One region of the Thalassotalea sp. Y01 genome, then DNA from elsewhere that is predicted to be linked to it. Evidence: predicted binding sites of a transcription regulator. Region 1 holds the regulator's gene; each other region holds the start of a gene.
The links. Region 1 encodes sigma-54, which starts transcription at its own class of promoters, with help from an activator protein. Its sites were predicted from a motif close to GTTGGCACGNNNNTNGNNT; they were not measured.
Positions count from the first base shown of each region.

Region 1 (6,349 bases):
GGGCAGGTCGACAGCGCCATTATAGAGAAAGCTAAACAGATAAAATTATTGGTCTGTGATATCGATGGTGTTTTTTCTGACGGTCGTATCTACCTCGGTAACGATGGTGAAGAGTTAAAAGCATTTAACACAAAAGATGGTTTTGGTATTAAAGCCGTCGGTCAAAATGGTGTCGATGTTGCTGTCATCACCGGGCGCAACTCCAACATAGTACAAAATCGCATGCGCGCTCTGAACGTAAAATTCATTGTTCAGGGACAAGAAAATAAAATGCCTGCGCTTATCGATATCGCCAATCAATTGTCTATCGACCTAGAACAAATAGCCTATATCGGCGATGACGTACCAGACTTACCCTGTATCGAGCAGGTTGGTTTTGGTGTTGCCGTTAACGACGCCCACCCTTTGGTTAAAAATGGTGCTGACTACATTACCTTTTTAGCTGGTGGATGCGGCGCGGTACGGGAATTATGTGACCTTATTATGCAATCCCAAAACACCTTGCATCTGGCAACAGGAGCGAGTGTATGAGTCGATTGCATCTGATTTCTATTCTGTTGTTTATTTTGGCTCTGGCGTCTTATGGATACCTTCATTATCAACAATCACAGCAAGCTGACGTTGAGGTAATTAAACCTTTAGATGAGCCTGCTTTTGTTGCTAATGCACTAAGCTCAAAGAAATTCGACAGTGATGGTCATCTGGTGCACACCATTTACGCAGAGCAAATGACCCACTTTGATCAACTGGGCGAAACCAAATTACTTAAGCCAGCTTACACTTTATACCCCGATGACGGCTCTGAGCCTTGGCGACTAACCGCAGAAAGCGGTTTTCTCGGCAAAGACAATATCTTAATTCTAAAAGATAGAGTAAGATTAATCTGTGAAGATAAAAATGCCTTCATCTCAGAAGTTCATGGGGAAGAATTGGCATTGGATTTGGATACTAAAATAATAACCTCAGACCAAAATATCCTATTGAAAGGTAAAGACTTTACCATGAGCGGCGTAGGTTTGAAGGTTGATATAAATACTACCGAAATGACATTGAGTGAACATGTACAAACAACCTTTAAAAAACATGACTCATAAATTATTAGTCAGTGCTGCCTTATTGCTTCCCAGCTTTTGGCTGAGTGCTGAGCAATCAGACTTTGAAAAAGAAATTAAAATTGTTGCGCAAAAACAGTCAACCGATTTAAAAAATCGCATTGCTAGTTATATCGACGACGTCAAAATAACCCAGGGCACTTTGACTATCGAAGCCGATTTAGTTCAAGTCAGCAATGAAAATGATTCACAGGCAAAAAAATATTTGGCTAAGGGAACACCGGCCAGATTTAGCCAAACGCTCGATAATGGTGATCAAATTGAATTGCAAGCCAATGAAATTAGCTACTCACCATTAACCAATATCATCGTTATTCGTGGTAATGCCAAAGTAAGTCAGCAAGGCAGTATGGTGCAAGGTGATGTGATTACCTATAACCTTGAAACCGAGCAGCTTACTGCCGATGGTGATGGCGGCGGCATTGTAACCACAATTATCGAACCTGATGTGAAAGACAAGATCAACAAAAAAGACAATAACGAAACCACTGAACAAGAACAGTAATCATGACTGCAACACTCGAAGCCAAAAATCTCGCTAAGGCCTATAAAGGTCGTAAAGTTGTTAAAGATGTCAGTATGACGGTTAAAGCCGGTCAAGTTGTTGGCTTGCTGGGTCCTAATGGCGCAGGTAAAACCACATCGTTTTATATGATTGTCGGCCTAGTCGCTAGCGATGAAGGTACAGTGACACTGAACAATGTTGATCTTACCTTATCGCCTATGCATGAGAGAGCGCGTCACGGCATCGGATATTTGCCTCAAGAAGCATCGATTTTTCGCAAGCTTTCAGTCTACGATAACATCATGTCTATACTACAAACCCGCAAGGAAATGACAGCAAATGAGCGTCAAGAAAAGCTTGAGTCGTTGGTTGAAGAGTTTAATATCGGTCATATCGTAGAAAATACAGGGCAAAGCCTATCCGGTGGTGAACGCCGCCGCGTCGAAATTGCCAGAGCATTGGCAGCGGATCCGCAATTTATCTTGCTCGATGAGCCGTTTGCCGGTGTTGACCCTATTTCAGTGGGTGACATTAAAAAAATTATCTTACATTTAAAAGAACGTGGTATCGGTGTCCTTATCACTGATCACAATGTTCGTGAAACTTTGGATGTATGTGAGCATGCCTATATCGTTAGCCATGGTGAGTTGATAGCCCAAGGCAATGCTGAACAAGTTTTATCAAATCAACATGTACGAGACGTCTACCTAGGCGAGAAATTCACGCTATAGTTATAACTAGTGCAAGGAAAAAACGCCGCAATGATACAGGCTTAATTGCTTGGTTATGCATTGCCTCTTGTATTCTGTTTTATGGAAAGCAATTAACTAATGAGACCAAGTCTTCAGCTGCGCATTGGCCAGCACCTAACGATGACTCCACAATTGCAACAAGCGATAAAATTGTTGCAACTATCGACCTTGGATCTACAACAGGAAATTCAGGAAGCGCTTGAAAGCAATCCATTGCTGGAAGCCGATGACAATCAGCAACAAAGTAATGAGGCAAGCGCCACCGAAACCAACGGTTTAGACGGCAGTGAAGATGCAACGCCAACACAAGATGAAATCACCACTAGTGAAGCCTTAACCCAAAATGAAATCCCAGAAGAGTTGTCTGTCGACTCAACATGGGAAGAAAGCTTTAGTGCCGGAGTCTCCAACACTGGAATGGCATCCGGTAATGACGATACCGTCTATCAAGGTGAAACCACGGAAAACATCCATGATCACCTTACCTGGCAGATGGAACTAACACCATTTACTGAAACCGATAAAACCATCGCGGTGGCGATTATTGACGCCATCGACGACGCCGGTTACTTAACGGTCACTACAGAAGACATCCAAGAAAGCTTAGGCGATGATGAGATTGAATTAGACGAAGTGGAGGCGGTATTAAAGCGCATCCATATGTTTGATCCTATTGGCTCCGGCGCGTGTTCTATTCAGCATTGCTTGCTGATTCAACTTGACCAATTTGACGCTGGCACGCCGTTTCTCAAAGAAGCAAAACTGGTTATCAATAATCATATTGACTTACTCGCCAATCGCGATTTTCGCACCATAATGCGTAAAACCAGACTTAAAGAGCCACAACTTCAAGAAGTGATGCGCCTAATCCACAGTCTTAACCCACGTCCAGGCGATGCCATCGTGCAAAACGAGGAACAATACATCATTCCTGATGTGAGTGTGTTTAAGAAAAACGGCCGATGGGTGGTTGAGCTAAATCCAGAAACTGCACCTAAACTAAATATCAATAATCACTACGCTTCGCTGGCAAAAACCAGTTCGGCGGAAGATAGCCAATTTATACGTTCGCATTTGCAGGAAGCAAAATGGTTTATTAAATCATTGGAAAGCCGCAATGAAACTCTGATGAAAGTGTCCAATTGCATTGTACAACAACAACAGGGCTTTTTTGAACATGGACCGGAAGCTATGCGTCCTATGGTACTGAACGACGTTGCCGAAGCGGTTGAGATGCACGAATCGACAATTTCTAGGGTTACCACACAAAAGTACATGCATACGCCGCGAGGAATATTTGAATTAAAATACTTCTTTTCAAGCCATGTGAGTACCGAAAACGGCGGGGAGTGTTCGTCTACTGCAATTCGAGCTTTAATTAAAAAACTGGTCGATGCTGAAAATCCGAAAAAACCATTGAGCGATAGTAAAATGGCGGAGCTTTTGGCAGATCAGGGGATTAACGTTGCACGCAGAACGATAGCCAAATACCGAGAGTCTTTGGGCATTCCTCCTTCAAACCAAAGAAAAAGCTTAATTTAAGCCAAACCATAAGGAAACAGCTTATGCAAATCAATCTTTCTGGTCATCATGTTGAAGTTACTGCCTCTATGAGAGCGTATGTTGAACAAAAATTTGACAAACTTGAACGTCATTTCGACCACATAAACAATGTTTATGTTGTATTGAAAGTAGAAAAGCTGCAGCAAATCGCCGAAGCCACACTGCACGTCAATCAGGGAGAGATTTTTGGCTCCGCTGAAAATGAAGACATGTATGCCTCCATTGATGCACTTGTGGAAAAACTAGATCGCCAAGTGCTAAAACACAAGGCCAAACTGTCTAAACATTAACTATATGAAACTCGCTAATTTGTTATCTCCGGACTGCACCATATGTGCAGCTCCGGGCAACAGTAAAAAAAATATTTTAGAGCAAATCAGTGTACTTGCCGCTAATAAAATCTCTACTTCGTCAGCCAAAGAGCTGCTAAACGATCTTATCGACAGAGAAAAACTCAGCAGTACCGGTATAGGCAAAGGTATTGCCATCCCGCATAGTAAAATCGATAACACTGAACAACCTGTGGCGGTGTTAATCACCACAGATAAAGCGGTCAACTTTGATGCGATTGATAATAAGCCTGTCGATATATTTTTCGCTTTATTCGTTCCTGAAGATAGCTGCCAACAACACCTAGAAACTCTGGCAAGTGTTGCGAAATACTTTTCAGACAAAGATAATAGTAAAAACGTGCGCCGCTGTACCAGCGCCAATCAACTCTATAGACTGGTCGCTAATGGCTAACAGGAGCAAGCAATGAAGTTAATGATCGTCAGTGGCCGATCCGGTTCAGGTAAAACCGTCGCCCTGCGAGTACTCGAAGATCTCGGTTATTATTGCGTTGATAATATCCCGGTAAACCTTTTACCCGCGTTGACCCATACCGTCATTAACGACTACGAAAATGTTGCCGTGTCATTGGATGTGCGCAACTTACCGCATAACCCGGAAGATGCTCGCGAGATCATTGATTATTTACCCAGTACGGTTGAGTTAAGCATTCTCTATCTTGACGCTGATGATCAAGAATTGGTGCGTCGTTACAGCGAAACCCGCCGATTACACCCTTTAATTCGTCAAAACATGGCGTTAGATCAAGCGATATCATTAGAGAAAAAGCTACTCGATCCGGTGGCCAGTCGCGCCAACCTTTATATTAATACCACCAGTTTGACGCCACATCAGTTAGCGGATTTAGTGCGTGAACGAGTGATGGGCTCAAAAACCGGTTCTTTGGTTATTGTGTTTGAATCATTTGGTTTTAAATATGGTGTGCCAACCGACGCCGATTATGTCTTCGATGCCCGCTTCTTGCCAAACCCATTTTGGGAACAGGGACTGAAGCCATACAATGGCCTCGATCAACCGGTTCAAGACTTTCTTGCTAGCCAACCGATTGTCACTAAGTTTATTTGGCAGATAAACTCTTTTATGATGACTTGGTTGCCACATTTAGAACGTAATAACCGCACCTATTTAACCATAGCGGTTGGATGCACAGGCGGACAGCATCGCAGTGTTTATATTGCAGAAGCTCTCGCCAAACAATTTCGCAAAGAAGAACGAGATGTGCAAATTCGTCATCGCGAACTTACTAAATAGCGACACTAAGACTCGCGACCAAGTTATCCAGGAAAGCAACGGCCATGTCCACTTGTGAATCACGCTTCGTAAAAATAGAAAATAAACTCGGCTTACATGCAAGAGCTGCAACTAAACTGGCGAAATTAAGCCAAAACTATCGTGCCACCATCACCATTAAACTGGATGACAAGTCCGCCGACGCCGACTCTATTATGGGCTTAATGCTGCTCACTGGCAGTCAAGGAAAAACCGTTGAAGTGATCAGCGAAGGCGATGATGCCGAACAAGCACTGAGCGCGGTTTGCCAATTATTCGGTGATAAGTTTGATGAAGCTGAATAACCAACAACCCCGCTACTAGATTTTTAACACCTCGTTAAGCAACTGATTTAGCAGCCAACTTTTGACAAAAATACAGAACTCGCTGAAATATTAGCTGATAATTTCCGCTAATTACGTTACACTTCAACCAGATAACTCATATTAATGGGACGCAATCTAATCCTATAGGTTTGCTATTCGCGCTAAAATTGTAGCTCAACCCATCAATATCAAAATTAAACAATAACAGCACCCTTGAGCATGAGGTGGAACGTGCCAGAGTTGTCAGAACAGGAAATCAGCCAACAAAGACTACTGGAAATAAATACCGCTCTCGACAGTGGTATGTTCGTGTACGTGCGAAAAATGTTCCAGAGTATGCCTGCCTATGACATAGCCTTATTACTTGAATCATCACCAGCTAAAGGCCGTACTGTGCTATGGCAGCTGGTCGACCCAGATCTGCACGGCGAAATCCTCGAAGAATTATCGGAAGAAGTTCGTAAAGGCATA
Region 1 is NZ_JABBXG010000003.1:64,823-71,171, reverse strand. Features, by position in the region: gene kdsC (3-deoxy-manno-octulosonate-8-phosphatase KdsC) at 1-531, shown strand, start outside; gene lptC (LPS export ABC transporter periplasmic protein LptC) at 528-1,094, shown strand; gene lptA (lipopolysaccharide transport periplasmic protein LptA) at 1,084-1,617, shown strand; gene lptB (LPS export ABC transporter ATP-binding protein) at 1,620-2,348, shown strand; gene HII16_RS05170 (RNA polymerase factor sigma-54) at 2,448-3,911, shown strand; gene hpf (ribosome hibernation promoting factor) at 3,935-4,222, shown strand; gene ptsN (PTS IIA-like nitrogen regulatory protein PtsN) at 4,227-4,676, shown strand; gene rapZ (RNase adapter RapZ) at 4,689-5,534, shown strand; gene HII16_RS05150 (HPr family phosphocarrier protein) at 5,579-5,857, shown strand; gene mgtE (magnesium transporter) at 6,098-6,349, shown strand, end outside.

Region 2 (6,349 bases), on a different contig from region 1:
ATAAATTAATTTGTGTGACTGATACGCCAAACAAAGCAGGGACAATAAGCTTGCGAATTTTGCGAACACCAGGATGGCGCCACCCCCATGACGGTTTAACTAACACACCTGCGCGATACAAAAACGGCAGCTGAAACAAAAATTGACTAAAACCACCAAGAAATACTCCCCAGGCTAAGGCATAAGCGGGCTCTTCAAATTGACTGGAGAGAAATATCGCCGCCAATATAATGCACACATTGAGTAGCACAGGCGTAAACGCCGCTGCGGCGAATTTACCCAAGGTATTAAGCACGGAACCTGCCAGCGCGGTTAAGGCAATAAACCATAAATAAGGAAAGGTAATGGTTAACAAACTTGATGCTAAGTCAAACTTGGCGGCGTTAGGGCCATCATTAAGCCAATCGAGAAACCAGCCAAAACCAAATAAGCCAACCACCACAGGCGAGGCTATCATGCCAAACAAGGTGACAACCGAGACAATGATGCCTAATGTACCGCTGACTTTGGCTATCAGCTCTCTGCTTTCGTGTGTGCCATTGACTTGATCTTGGTGCTGATATTCAGACAATACCGGCACAAAAGCTTGTGCAAATGCGCCTTCAGCAAATAATCGACGTAAGAAGTTTGGAATTTTGTTTGCAAAAAAGAATACGTCGGCACCTGCACTGGTACCGATTTTGTCAGCAATAACGATATCTCTGACCAAACCCAGCACTCTTGATATGAGGGTCATAAAACTGACTACTAGGCCAGATTTAAGCAAACGCTTAGCCAAAATTGCTGCTCCTTTGTTATTTTTATTACTAATTTGGTTACCAAGACCGGTAAAGTTTCGGTTCAAGGGCCAATTATGTTAGTATCATATCCTTTGACGGGCTGGGTTAAAACCGCTATTTCATCCTAATCATCAGTTAATCGATTTTATTTAGTTAAAACGTTTGACATTGGCGGAAAAAACAGGCATATTTCGCAGCCTTAAATTATGGCTATATTATTTAAATTTTAGGAGTTCACCTTGGCTAACTCTAAGTCTGCTAAGAAGCGCGCTGTCCAATCAGAGAAGCGTCGCCAACACAATGCTTCACGTCGCTCAATGATGCGTACTTACGTGAAGAAAGTTATCGCTGCAATTGAAGCTGGTAACAAAGAAGTTGCTACACAAGAAATGGTAGCTGCTACACCAATTTTAGACCGTTACGCAAGTAAAGGTTTAATCCACAAAAACAAAGCGTCTCGTGTTAAGAGTCGTTTAAATGCAAAAATCAAAGCTCTTTAATTGAGTTTTTGCTAAAGTTTTTTTAGAAATACCGCCTTTAGGCGGTATTTTTTTGCCTTAAAAATGCCTCCTTAAAAGCTTCCCAAAAGCGCCTTAAAAGCTGTAAAAAAGTCCGCCATCCCTGTTTCCATCTGGCCTAAACTGGTGTCAGTATTTTTTACAAATCACTACTTTGTCTTTTGTTTTCGTACCTGTGTCGACGTCAAGTCACTAATAAGGTGAGTAAAAATTATTTCGGAATGGATATTGCAGCCTTTAGAGCGAGTTCTATAAATTAACGGCTTAAGACAAAATTCAAGAGGAAATCTTATGTATAAAGGAAAGAATCTGATTGGTGCTATATTGCTGCTCATGCTCTCCTCATTCGCCACCAAGGCCAGTTACATGGAGCCTTGTGATGAAATGTATATCGGTGTTGAGCAAAGTTATGCCTGTGACATGGGAACCATCAACAATGACAAACTCAATCCGATTCAAGTCAATGTAGACATGATGTTCGGTTATGATGATTGGGAATTCCTCTCTAAAGATGAAAGTAGCACTGGTCAAGGGCAATCAGGTACGTTTACCTTTGACCCTATGGATGGCTACGACATCATGGTTGTATTGAAAGGTGGGGCAGCAGCCAACCCAGATGTCTATGTTGGCTACTGGTTAGATTTTGAATCAGCGTATGATGCAGAATCTGACAGCTACATTTTCACTTGGGATTCACCATTTGTTGGCCCTAATGGACCAATTCAAGATGTTTCACACGTTAGTTTTTACGCTCGCTTGTGTGACGAAGCATCGACCACCGATGGCCTGCCAAGCAACTGTGACGGTACCAACCCGCCGTCAGAAGTACCAGAGCCTACCTCGTTACTGATTTTAGCTAGCGGATTACTGGGTTTACGTTTCGCGAGAAAAAGAGTTTAAAAACTTTAAATTAAACGCTAAAGCCGTTCAGGTCTAAACCTGAACGGCGAATTAAAAAGAGAACAGCAAAACTGTTCTCTTTTTGGTTTGCAGGTTTCTATACTAGGTATTGTTCTATCATCCCCTCCATGCCTTTATAAACATAGCCTGTAACATCAACAGAACCGTCAGAATATTGATAAATTCAGGCTTAAAACCATGACTTTAAGGTAAAGTTGTTACCTTTCAATAAGATGGCTTTAGCTGGAGTTCTAATACTGACAGGCTTTTTTACACTCGAATCAAGCTCCCACCGATCCAGCAACCAAAAAACCACAATAAAGCATTGAAATACATAGTAAAAAAAATGTCGGTATGCATATTGCTAGATTCAACTCAATTATTCAGTTAACAATAAAACCAAAGAGGCAAGGTTATGTGGAAAGGAAAAAGTCTAATAGGTGCCGTGTTAATTCTTGCAGTCTCCTCGTTTGGAGCGAATGCAGAATACATGTCTCCGTGTGATGAATTGTATGTAGGTGTTGATCAAAACCACGCCTGTGACATGGGTTCAACCAACAATGACAAGCTAAATCCACTGCAAGTCAATATTGATGAAATGTTTGGCTATACTGACTGGGAGTTTTTATATAAAGATGAGAGCAGCTCAGGTAAAGGTCAATCAGGTACATTTACCTTTGATCCTATGGATGGCTACGACATCATGGTTGTATTAAAAGGTGGTGGCGGTGCAACGCCTGATGTTTACGTTGGCTACTGGCTTGATTTTGGCGCCGCGTTTGATGAAGAGTCTGGTGATTACATTTTCACTTGGGATACTCCATTCTCAAAAGATGGAGACGGCCAACAAATGATGGACGTATCACATATATCATTCTACGCTCGCATGTGTGACGAAGATGAAGTAAGCGCGACTAAAGGCCTACCAAGTAATTGTGATGGAACAAATCCTCCATCAGAAGTGCCTGAGCCAACTTCACTGCTTATACTAGCAAGCGGTCTATTAGGGTTACGATTTGCAAGACGCAGAGCTTAAGCTTAGTTAATCAGTCATAGTTCGCTGAGCGACAACAGCGAACTCAACACATCTTCAACTAGCCCTGACCAACTAGTTAATAGATAAAAAAGGAGAACAGTTTACCTGTTCTCCTTTTTTTTAAGTTTTTATTAAGTGATTTAAGCGAACAGAAAGCTATATCTAAACGCTATACCGAAAAGGGATATTGAATTGGATCATGATGCTCATAACCAACAACTTTAAAGTCATCCGCTGTGACCCACTTTTCGACATCTTCTAGGGTTTTAATATCTGGATTAATCTCTAATTTAGGTGCGGCTAATGGTTCACGTTTTAGCTGAACATTTTCCATTAAATCTAGCTGATCTTCATAAATATGCGCATTGACAATTTTATGAAAAGCGGTACCCGCTTTATGACCGGTAATTTGCGCCATCAAGGCTAAAAAAGTAAACACTTGAATTTGGTTAAAGTTAAGCCCAAGTGGTACATCACATGAACGCTGAAAGCTCGTCAAATGCAATGTATCACCTAATAAGGAGAAATTATGGGTGTGCATACAAGGGCGTAAACAGCCCATATGAAATTCGCCAGGGTTATAGAAAGAGATAATTTCGCCACGGTCATCGTTACCATTTTTCAAATTATCGACAACTTTCTTTAACTGATCTACGGTGCCGCCGTCTGGCTTTTGCCAAGAGCGACCTTGTACGCCGTAGACGCGCCCCATATCATCCTCTCCTTTACGGTATGGGTTGTTCAGCCATACGCTGTTTTCATTGGCATTGGCGTCCCAAGTACGAGCGCCAAGAGCACGAAAATCAGCGGCATTATCATAACCTTTGATATAACCAAGCAATTCCGCAATGGCTGCTTTGTAAAAGCTTTTACGTGTTGTGATCAATGGAAAATGATTATTGGCCACATCGTATTGCAAGTCAGCATTGATAACCGTAAGACAGCGCTTGCCGGTACGCTTGTTATCTACCCAAACACCTTCGTCGATAATGCGTTGACAAAGATCTAAATACTGTCTCATTAGTGCGCTCCCTTGGTTTGCTTGTTACTAGTCTCGTTTGAGTGTTGATTTAAGCCCCAGATGATCAATGCCAAACCACCAATCACCATAGGTAAGGACAATATCTGTCCCATAGAAATAAAGCTAAAAATAAAGCCTAAATGAGCATCTGGCTCTCTAAAGAATTCAACGATAAATCGAAATGCGCCATAACCGGCTAGAAATGTACCGCCTGCAACACCGGTCGCTTTTGTATGTTTATTGACAAAGTAAACCATAAAGAACAATACCACGCCTTCGAGAAAAAATTCATACAATTGCGATGGGTGGCGAGCAAGCCCTAATGGATCGCTTGGGAAAACCATTGCCCAACTGACGTCAGTTTCTCGGCCCCAAAGCTCGGCGTTAATAAAGTTACCGACACGCCCTGCCCCTAGGCCGAATGGCACCAATGGCGCGACAAAATCACCAACTTGTAAGAAGGATTTTTTTTCTTTACGGGCGAACAATAATATAGCCGTTAATACGCCTAGTAAGCCGCCATGGAATGACATGCCGCCGGTCCATATTTTGAATAAATACAGCGGGTCACTTAAGAAATAGTCAAAATTATAAAACAATACATAGCCAACTCGACCGCCGACAATGACGCCAAGAAAGCCATAAAATAATAGGTCACTGACCTGGTCTCGGCTCCACACACCATTGGATTTATCGGCTGCTTTATTGGCGTAAACCATGGCAAAAATAAAACCAATCAGGTACATCAATCCATACCAGCGCAAAGCAACAGGACCGACGGAAAAAATAATGGGATCTATTTGTGGAAATTGAATAGCTGCAAATGTCATAGACAGTCCGTTTTAAAACATCATTTTTATTGCCACTAATATCAAGAACGCGGCAAAAACTTTTTTTATTGTTTTCACTGGCAAGCGGTTGGCAAGTTTCACTCCATATCGAGCAAGTATTGTCGACGTTGACGCAATCCCAAGTACCGCAGGCCAATAGATATATCCTAAGCTCCAGTCAGGTAAATTAGGATTTCCAAGACCTGCTATCATAAACGCCATTGTGCCAAAAAGCGACACTATCATGCCACATGCAGTGGAAATACCTATCGCATGCAATAAATTCATGCCGCAATAGGTCAAAAAAGGGATTAAAACGGCGCCACCACTGATGCCCATTAAGCTTGAAATCACACCTGTGAATGCTGAAACCGCTTTTAACACTCTTTTAGAAGGCAGGTCACGTTGCACTGTTTGCCTTATCGATAACAACATATACGTCGCCAGCACGATGACAAAACTAGCAAATAACCAAGTTAAGGTTTTTGCCGGTAACAAGTCCGCCAGGTTTGCACCAATCACCGCACCAATTGCGACAAAAATCATTAGCTTCTTAGTGAGTCGCCATGGAATATTACCGAGTTTATGATGATTGAATGCGGCCATCGATGAGGTAACGACAATCGACGCCAAAGAGCTGGCTAATGCAATTGGCATGACAATTTCTTTGGCAACACCAAATTTCGGTAACAGCATGACTAATGCCGGTACAATAACCAAGCCACCACCAATGCCAAGCAAGCCAGCAAGAAACCCTACTAGCGTGCCTATTAACATGCATACTAAAAATACCGAAAGAAACATTTTGTCTTTTAATTTTTGTGAAGACCTAAATCGACAGTAAAGCCAAAATCCGGTCTATATTATTGGCTTTCTTGGCTGATACGTAATAGCACCGTATAAGTCTATTTACCAGCGCGAACGAAACCACCTAAGCCCAGTAATTCCAACTGATCATTTAGGTAGTTATGAACCTCATCGGGCGTATTGTACATGAGGCATTGAGTTAATATTTGTTGTGATTGCTCGTAACTGACGTTACGAATGGCCCACTTTATTTTAGGGATATTATGAGAGCTCATGCTCAGTTTATCATATCCCATGGCCATTAATAACAAAGCACCGCCAGGGTCACTTGCCAGCTCGCCACATAAACTAAGCTCTATCAAACTCAGTTGAGCTTGTTCGGCAATATGGTTTAGGGCTCTTAGCACGGCTGGATGATAGGTATCGTATAACACAGAGACCCGAGCATTGTTTCGATC
Region 2 is NZ_JABBXG010000001.1:194,372-200,720, forward strand. Features, by position in the region: gene murJ (murein biosynthesis integral membrane protein MurJ) at 1-778, opposite strand, end outside; gene rpsT (30S ribosomal protein S20) at 1,019-1,279, shown strand; gene HII16_RS00730 (PEP-CTERM sorting domain-containing protein) at 1,589-2,197, shown strand; gene HII16_RS00735 (PEP-CTERM sorting domain-containing protein) at 2,613-3,233, shown strand; gene HII16_RS00740 (thymidylate synthase) at 3,403-4,254, opposite strand; gene lgt (prolipoprotein diacylglyceryl transferase) at 4,254-5,084, opposite strand; gene HII16_RS00750 (sulfite exporter TauE/SafE family protein) at 5,097-5,861, opposite strand; gene ptsP (phosphoenolpyruvate--protein phosphotransferase) at 5,990-6,349, opposite strand, start outside.
Region 2: HII16_RS00735 (PEP-CTERM sorting domain-containing protein) is a predicted target of sigma-54. The motif match lies at 2,546-2,564, and genes of this name have one in related genera.

Region 3 (6,349 bases), on a different contig from region 1:
AAGATGCGCGTGCCGGTAATAATGCCAGTAAAGAAGATGTCACCGAGTTCTCTTGTCAACACGACATCACCAATAACAACAGTAATACCATACGTAACAAGACCATTTACTGCATTCGCGGCTACCGCAAGTACCAAGGGCTATACGATATCCTGTATCTCTCGGCATCGATAGATAAACAAAACAAAGCCATTGTTGGCCACTACACATTGTCGGGTGTTAATAAACAATCGGCTCAAGGATTTAATCGCAAGTTCATGGAGGCTGTGACATGGAACTAATCATTGAAGAGATCAGCCGCAATAAAAAAATTAAAGCACGCCACAAGTTTGCCACCAAAGAGATCAGTATTGGCCGCGGCTTTGATAATGACATTATTTTATCTGACCCGCATATTTGCCCAGAGCATTTGGCGATAAAATGGACAGATAATCAATGGTATGTGCAAGATTTACAAACGTTAAATGGCACCATGCTTAGTGATCGCCAACATATTGCCGATTGGCACCCAATCAAATCTGGCGACATTATCTTGCTGGGTAAAACTCAACTCAGGCTGTTTCTACCTAACCATCCTGTGGCGCAAAGTATTGCCTTTACTAAAGTTGAACAATTTGTTGAAAACTGCGGTCGCTGGACCTTCCTCATTGCCATGGTTGCCTTATTTTGTGCGATATCGTTTGCCTTAACTTACTTGCAAGTAAGCCAAGTTGAAGTGCCTTACAGCCAAATTGTTATGTCCGTTGTATACAGCACCATTGCCTATGCAATGTGGCCGTTACTATGCTCTTTAATGGCGTTTCTAAACAAAAATGAATCTCGGGTTGGCAGTCAAATGGGCGTCAGCTTTTTAATGCTTAACTTGTTTTGGTTAGTCGATTTTATTGATGCCAGTTTAGCGTTTAATTTATCCAGTCAAATTAATTGGCAATGGCTGACGACAGTATTGTATGTTGCGTTAACGTTCAGTTTATTTTGGTTCAACCTGTATATCGCATTTTCTCAAAGTAAATGGCGCCGAGTGACCATTTCTGCACTACTCACGGTGATTATATTTGGTGGATTGTACTTACAAGATCGCGGCGATACAGTGGACTTTAATCCGCACCCTGTATTTGATAGCACCATTATGATCCCTGCCTTGTCAGTTAGCCCAGCCAGCAGCGTTGATGAGTACATTGAAGACTCAAACCGGTTATTTGAAGAGGTCGATAAAGCCTCGAAGAAAAAAGCAAATGGCGAAGATGGGGAATAAGCCGCGTAGATAAGCGGCGCGCGCATACGGAGATCAAAACAGACGCTACAAAAAAGGGCCACACGGCCCTTTTTTATGACATCAAATAAAGCGTATTACGGCTTGGCAATAAAGCCAACAGCGTCATATACAGACGCTAATACCTTGCTCGCTTGTGCTGAGGCTTTCTCTGCCCCTTCACGCATAACCTGATTTAGAAATGACTGATCTTGACGATACTCATGGTACTTTTGCTGGATAGGTTGCAACATCGCTACAACGGCTTCAGCAACATCACCTTTAAGATGGCCATACATTTTATCTTCGTATTTCGGCACGAGAGATTCGACACTGTCGCCGGTTGCACAAGACAACAAACTCAACAAGTTTGAAACGCCAGGCTTCTCTTCAAGGTTGTAATAAATACGCGCTTGTTCATCAGAGTCTGTTACCGCACGCTTTATTTTCTTGGTGATTTTCTTTGGATCTTCTAATAAGCCAATAAAGTTACCCGGGTTGTCGTCCGACTTAGACATTTTCTTGTGAGGGTCTAATAAGCTCATCACCCGTGCACCGTTTTCTGGGATATAAGGATCCGGTACGTTAAAGGTGTCGCCGTATAAGTTATTGAAACGGTTAGCGATATCCCGTGCTAATTCCAAATGTTGCTTTTGGTCTTCACCTACCGGCACTCGATTGGCGGAATACAAAAGAATATCCGCTGCCATTAGCACAGGATACGTAAACAGGCCTGAATTGATATCAGCACCGGCTTTACTCGATTTATCCTTAAACTGAGTCATGCGGTTTAGTTCACCCATTTGCGTGTAACAGTTTAACACCCACGCTAATTGGCTGTGCTCTGGCACTTGTGATTGGACAAATATGGTGCTCTTATTATGATCGACACCACACGCCAAATATAACGCAAGTCCATCAAGAACCGCTTTGCGTAAATCATCAGGATTTTGTCGTACGGTAATCGCGTGCAGGTCTACCAGTGAGTAGAAACACTGATGATCATCTTGCATGCCCACCCATTGGCGCAAAGCGCCGAGGTAGTTACCAATAGTCAGCTCACCTGATGGCTGACAACCACTTAATACGATTGGCTTAGTCATTTTGGTCCTTATAGAGTGCTAACCTAGATCGGCCTGCGCCAGTTCACTGCGCATTTGGTCAATCACGGCTTTATAGTCATTTTCAGCAAAAATCGCCGAGCCAGCGACAAACATATCCGCACCAGCCTCAGCAATTTCTTTAATATTATTCACTTTGACACCGCCATCGATCTCGAGGCGAATATCATAACCACTTTGCTGTATTTTCTGCTTTACTCGTTTCAATTTAGTCAAAGTTGACGGAATAAAGCTTTGTCCACCAAAGCCTGGGTTTACCGACATCAGTAGAATAACATCCAGTTTATCCATGACGTAATCGAGTGCATGCAATGGTGTTGCCGGATTCAATACCAGTCCCGCTTTACAGCCGTTGTCCTTAATTAATTGTAAGGTACGGTCAACATGATCACTTGCTTCCGGATGAAAGGTAATGATATCTGCACCAGCTTTAGCGAATTGAGGGATCAACGAATCAACGGGTTTGACCATTAAATGCACATCAATTGGCGCCGTAATGCCATAATCACGCAGTGACTTACACACCATAGGGCCAATGGTCAGGTTCGGTACAAAGTGATTATCCATCACATCGAAATGAACGACATCAGCACCAGCTTCCAGTACTTTCGCAACATCATCACCCAAACGCGCAAAGTCAGCGGATAGGATCGATGGTGCAATTAAAAATGACGACATAATAACAGCCTAAGGGTTATTTTTTACAGGTGCGTTACTTTACCAAAAATAAGCGCTAATAGAGAAGTAACAATGCGTAAATAGTGCAAAATATTAGCAAATTTCAACACGCACAAAAAATGCACAACTCGCACTAAAATAGAGCAGCGACTCTAAATTGGTGTGTCTTTTGATCTCCATGGGATCCTCTACCGCCCTTTAATTGTATGGGTTATAGCATTTTTTTAACATTTGGCATTGCCTTTGCAACTCCATTGTCAGTTCGTTAATAACAAATTTAAAAAAATAACTTTATACAGGTAGGAATAAAATGAAAAATATCTTCAAAACATCGTTGCTGATGGCAACATTAGGGGCAAGTTCATTTATGGCCAGCACCAACGTTGCTTTGGCTGAAGTAAGTGGTAACGCAGGTGTTGTTTCTCAATACTTCTTCCGCGGTATCATGCAAACAGATACGGCTTCAGCAAGTGCCGGTCTTGATTACGAGAAAAATGGTTTTTATGTTGGTACTTGGGGTGCTGATGTAACTGACGGTTTAGAAATCGACTTTTACGCTGGATACGGTTTTGAAACAGAATCAGGTTTAGGCTTGAGCATAGGTGCGACTAGCTACCAATATACTGGCGATTTTGACTCTGATTATAACGAAGTCAACCTAGGTTTAAGTTATGGTTTTGTGTCTTTGTCATATAACGTCGGTGTTCATGGCGAAGATGATGATCTAGGCATTGAAGAGTCAGATTATGATTTTGCCTCAATTACTGCTGAATACGAAGGTTTTTACGCGACGTTCGGTACCTGGGGTCAAGATTTCGAAGGTGACTACTTTGAACTAGGTTACGGCGCAGAAGTTGCTGGTTTTGATGTAGGTGTTGCCATCATTAGCAACTCAGAAGAATTAGATGTAGAAACCGGTGAAGGTGAAGAGTCAATGGTATTTAGTTTAAGTAAAACTTTCTAAGACCAATTACTTTGTAGAGAAGGCGGCATATCGTAATGATATTGCCGCTTTTTTGATTGCAATTTGATCACCCTGCTCATATTCTGACACTATGAATGAAAAACCATCAAAACCATCACTCGGTTTAAAGCAAGTGATCAGCAGTGTCGCTGCAGCACTTCTCGGCGTGCAAAGTGATGACAATCGACAACGGGATTTTAGCGAAGGTAAATTTAGTCACTTCGCTATTGTTGGCGGTATTGCAGTAACGTTATTTGTGTTGGCATTAATCGCCATCGTGCAGATAGTGTTGAGTCTAACCTAGCTACTACGCTATGACTTAACGCTTAGGCTTGTATAGCGCCAGTAACTCACCGACCTTATTGCGACCATTCGCCTTTTGACTGATGGTACGAGCGACCTTAATCGACTTTAGCTTATCGGCGTGTTCATAAATTTTGCGCGTCCAAATGGTATCGTGATTAGAAATAAGCACAGTCACTTTTTTATCACGCGTCACTTCTTCTGCTGCGTTAGCTAAATCCGCTTGTTCGTCTAGACCAAAGCCATTACCAGCGTAACTGGTAAAACTGGCGGTTTTGCTTAACGGCACATAAGGTGGATCGCAATAAATAACATCACCATCTTCGGCACGCGCAAAGGTATCACGATAATTTTCACAGACAAAATCGGTGATTTGCGCTTTGTTAGCAAACGCGAGAAGCTCTTTTTCAGGAAAGTAAGGGCGCTTGTACTTACCAAACGGTACGTTGTAGCCACCTTTTGAGTTATAACGACATAAACCGTTATAGCCATGGCGATTCATATATAAAAACATCAAGCTGCGTTGATAGGCATCATTGGTGTCATTAAATTGACTGCGTAGCAGATAATACTCTTCAGCGACGTTATATTCTGGGGTAAACAGTTTGCGCGCATCGGCGATAAATTTCTCAGGGTTTTTCTTTAGCGTCAAATATAAGTTTATTAAGTCCTTATTAATGTCATTCAACAAGTACTGATCATAATTGCTATTAAGAAAAATAGAACCCGCACCAGCAAAAGGCTCAATTAAACGCTTGCCTTTGGGCAGCATCTTACCAATGGTATCGCTAAGGGTGTATTTGCCACCGGCCCACTTAAGGAAGGCTCTTTGCTTTTGCGTCATGTTATTGTTCTTGTACTGCTTATGCCCGGCGGCTGATAGGGGTTGCGATGCAGTTAAATAACCTGCTGCAACTGTTCACGGCTTATGTTATCAAAAATCTCGGTTTTGCCAATAGCCGTCGGCACAATTAACCGAATTTTCCCAGCCAAATTTTTCTTATCACGAGCCATATGCTTGAGATAAGAATCAATGTTCATTTCGCTAGGTCCAGCAATGGGTAAATCAAAATAAGCGATTAGGTTTTTAATACGCTCGACATCAGCATCGGTTAGGTGACCTAATAATCTAGCTAAGTTTGACGCTTGCACCATACCAGTGGCAACCGCTTCACCATGTAACCATTTGCCATAACCCTGCTCAGCTTCAATCGCATGAGCAAATGTATGGCCAAGGTTTAACATGGCTCTTACACCAGACTCTTTTTCATCCGCAGCGACGATATCAGCTTTTGCCTGGCAGCATTTAGCAATCATGCTAGCGAGAATGTGTTGGTCACCTTGCTTAATGCTCTGCTTGTTGTCTTCTAACCAGCAAAAGAATGGGTAATCCCCGAGAATGCCGTATTTAATTACCTCAGCCATACCCGCGGCAAATTCGCGTGATGGCAAGGTATTTAAGCTATCAACATCAATGAGCACCGCCTGAGGCTGATAAAAGGCGCCAATCATGTTTTTACCTAATGGGTGATTGACTGCGGTTTTACCGCCAACAGAGGAGTCAACTTGCGACAATAATGTGGTAGGGATCTGAATAAAATCAATACCACGTTGATAACACGCAGCAGCAAAGCCGGTAATGTCACCGATGACGCCACCGCCTAAAGCAATTAAGGTTGAATCTCGACCATGGATATTAGCCAGTAGGTGAGCCATGATTTTTTCAAAATTAGCCAATGACTTTTGCGCTTCACCATCTGCCAAAATAACAACGTCTAGTTGGTAGCTCGCCAATTGTTGCTTTAACGCGTTTAAATAAAGTTTATCGACCACATCATTAGTTACAATGCAGACGCGTTGGCCTTTAATATAAGAGGAAATTGGGCTGTCAGTTAACAGCCCTGATTCGATAAAGATAGGGTAACTGCGTGAACCGAGTTCAACTATCAATTCCGACATGGATATTAGAAATCCAGTTTATCGACGATCTTGTTAGCAACGACTTTTGCGCTTTGATCATCTGTTTGAACA
Region 3 is NZ_JABBXG010000007.1:214,103-220,451, reverse strand. Features, by position in the region: gene HII16_RS12000 (serine protease) at 1-281, shown strand, start outside; gene HII16_RS11995 (FHA domain-containing protein) at 272-1,255, shown strand; gene trpS (tryptophan--tRNA ligase) at 1,351-2,355, opposite strand; gene rpe (ribulose-phosphate 3-epimerase) at 2,374-3,051, opposite strand; gene HII16_RS11980 (TorF family putative porin) at 3,362-4,015, shown strand; gene HII16_RS11975 (DUF2970 domain-containing protein) at 4,107-4,319, shown strand; gene HII16_RS11970 (Dam family site-specific DNA-(adenine-N6)-methyltransferase) at 4,335-5,162, opposite strand; gene aroB (3-dehydroquinate synthase) at 5,216-6,277, opposite strand; gene aroK (shikimate kinase AroK) at 6,283-6,349, opposite strand, start outside.
Region 3: HII16_RS11980 (TorF family putative porin) is a predicted target of sigma-54. The motif match lies at 3,282-3,300, and genes of this name have one in related genera.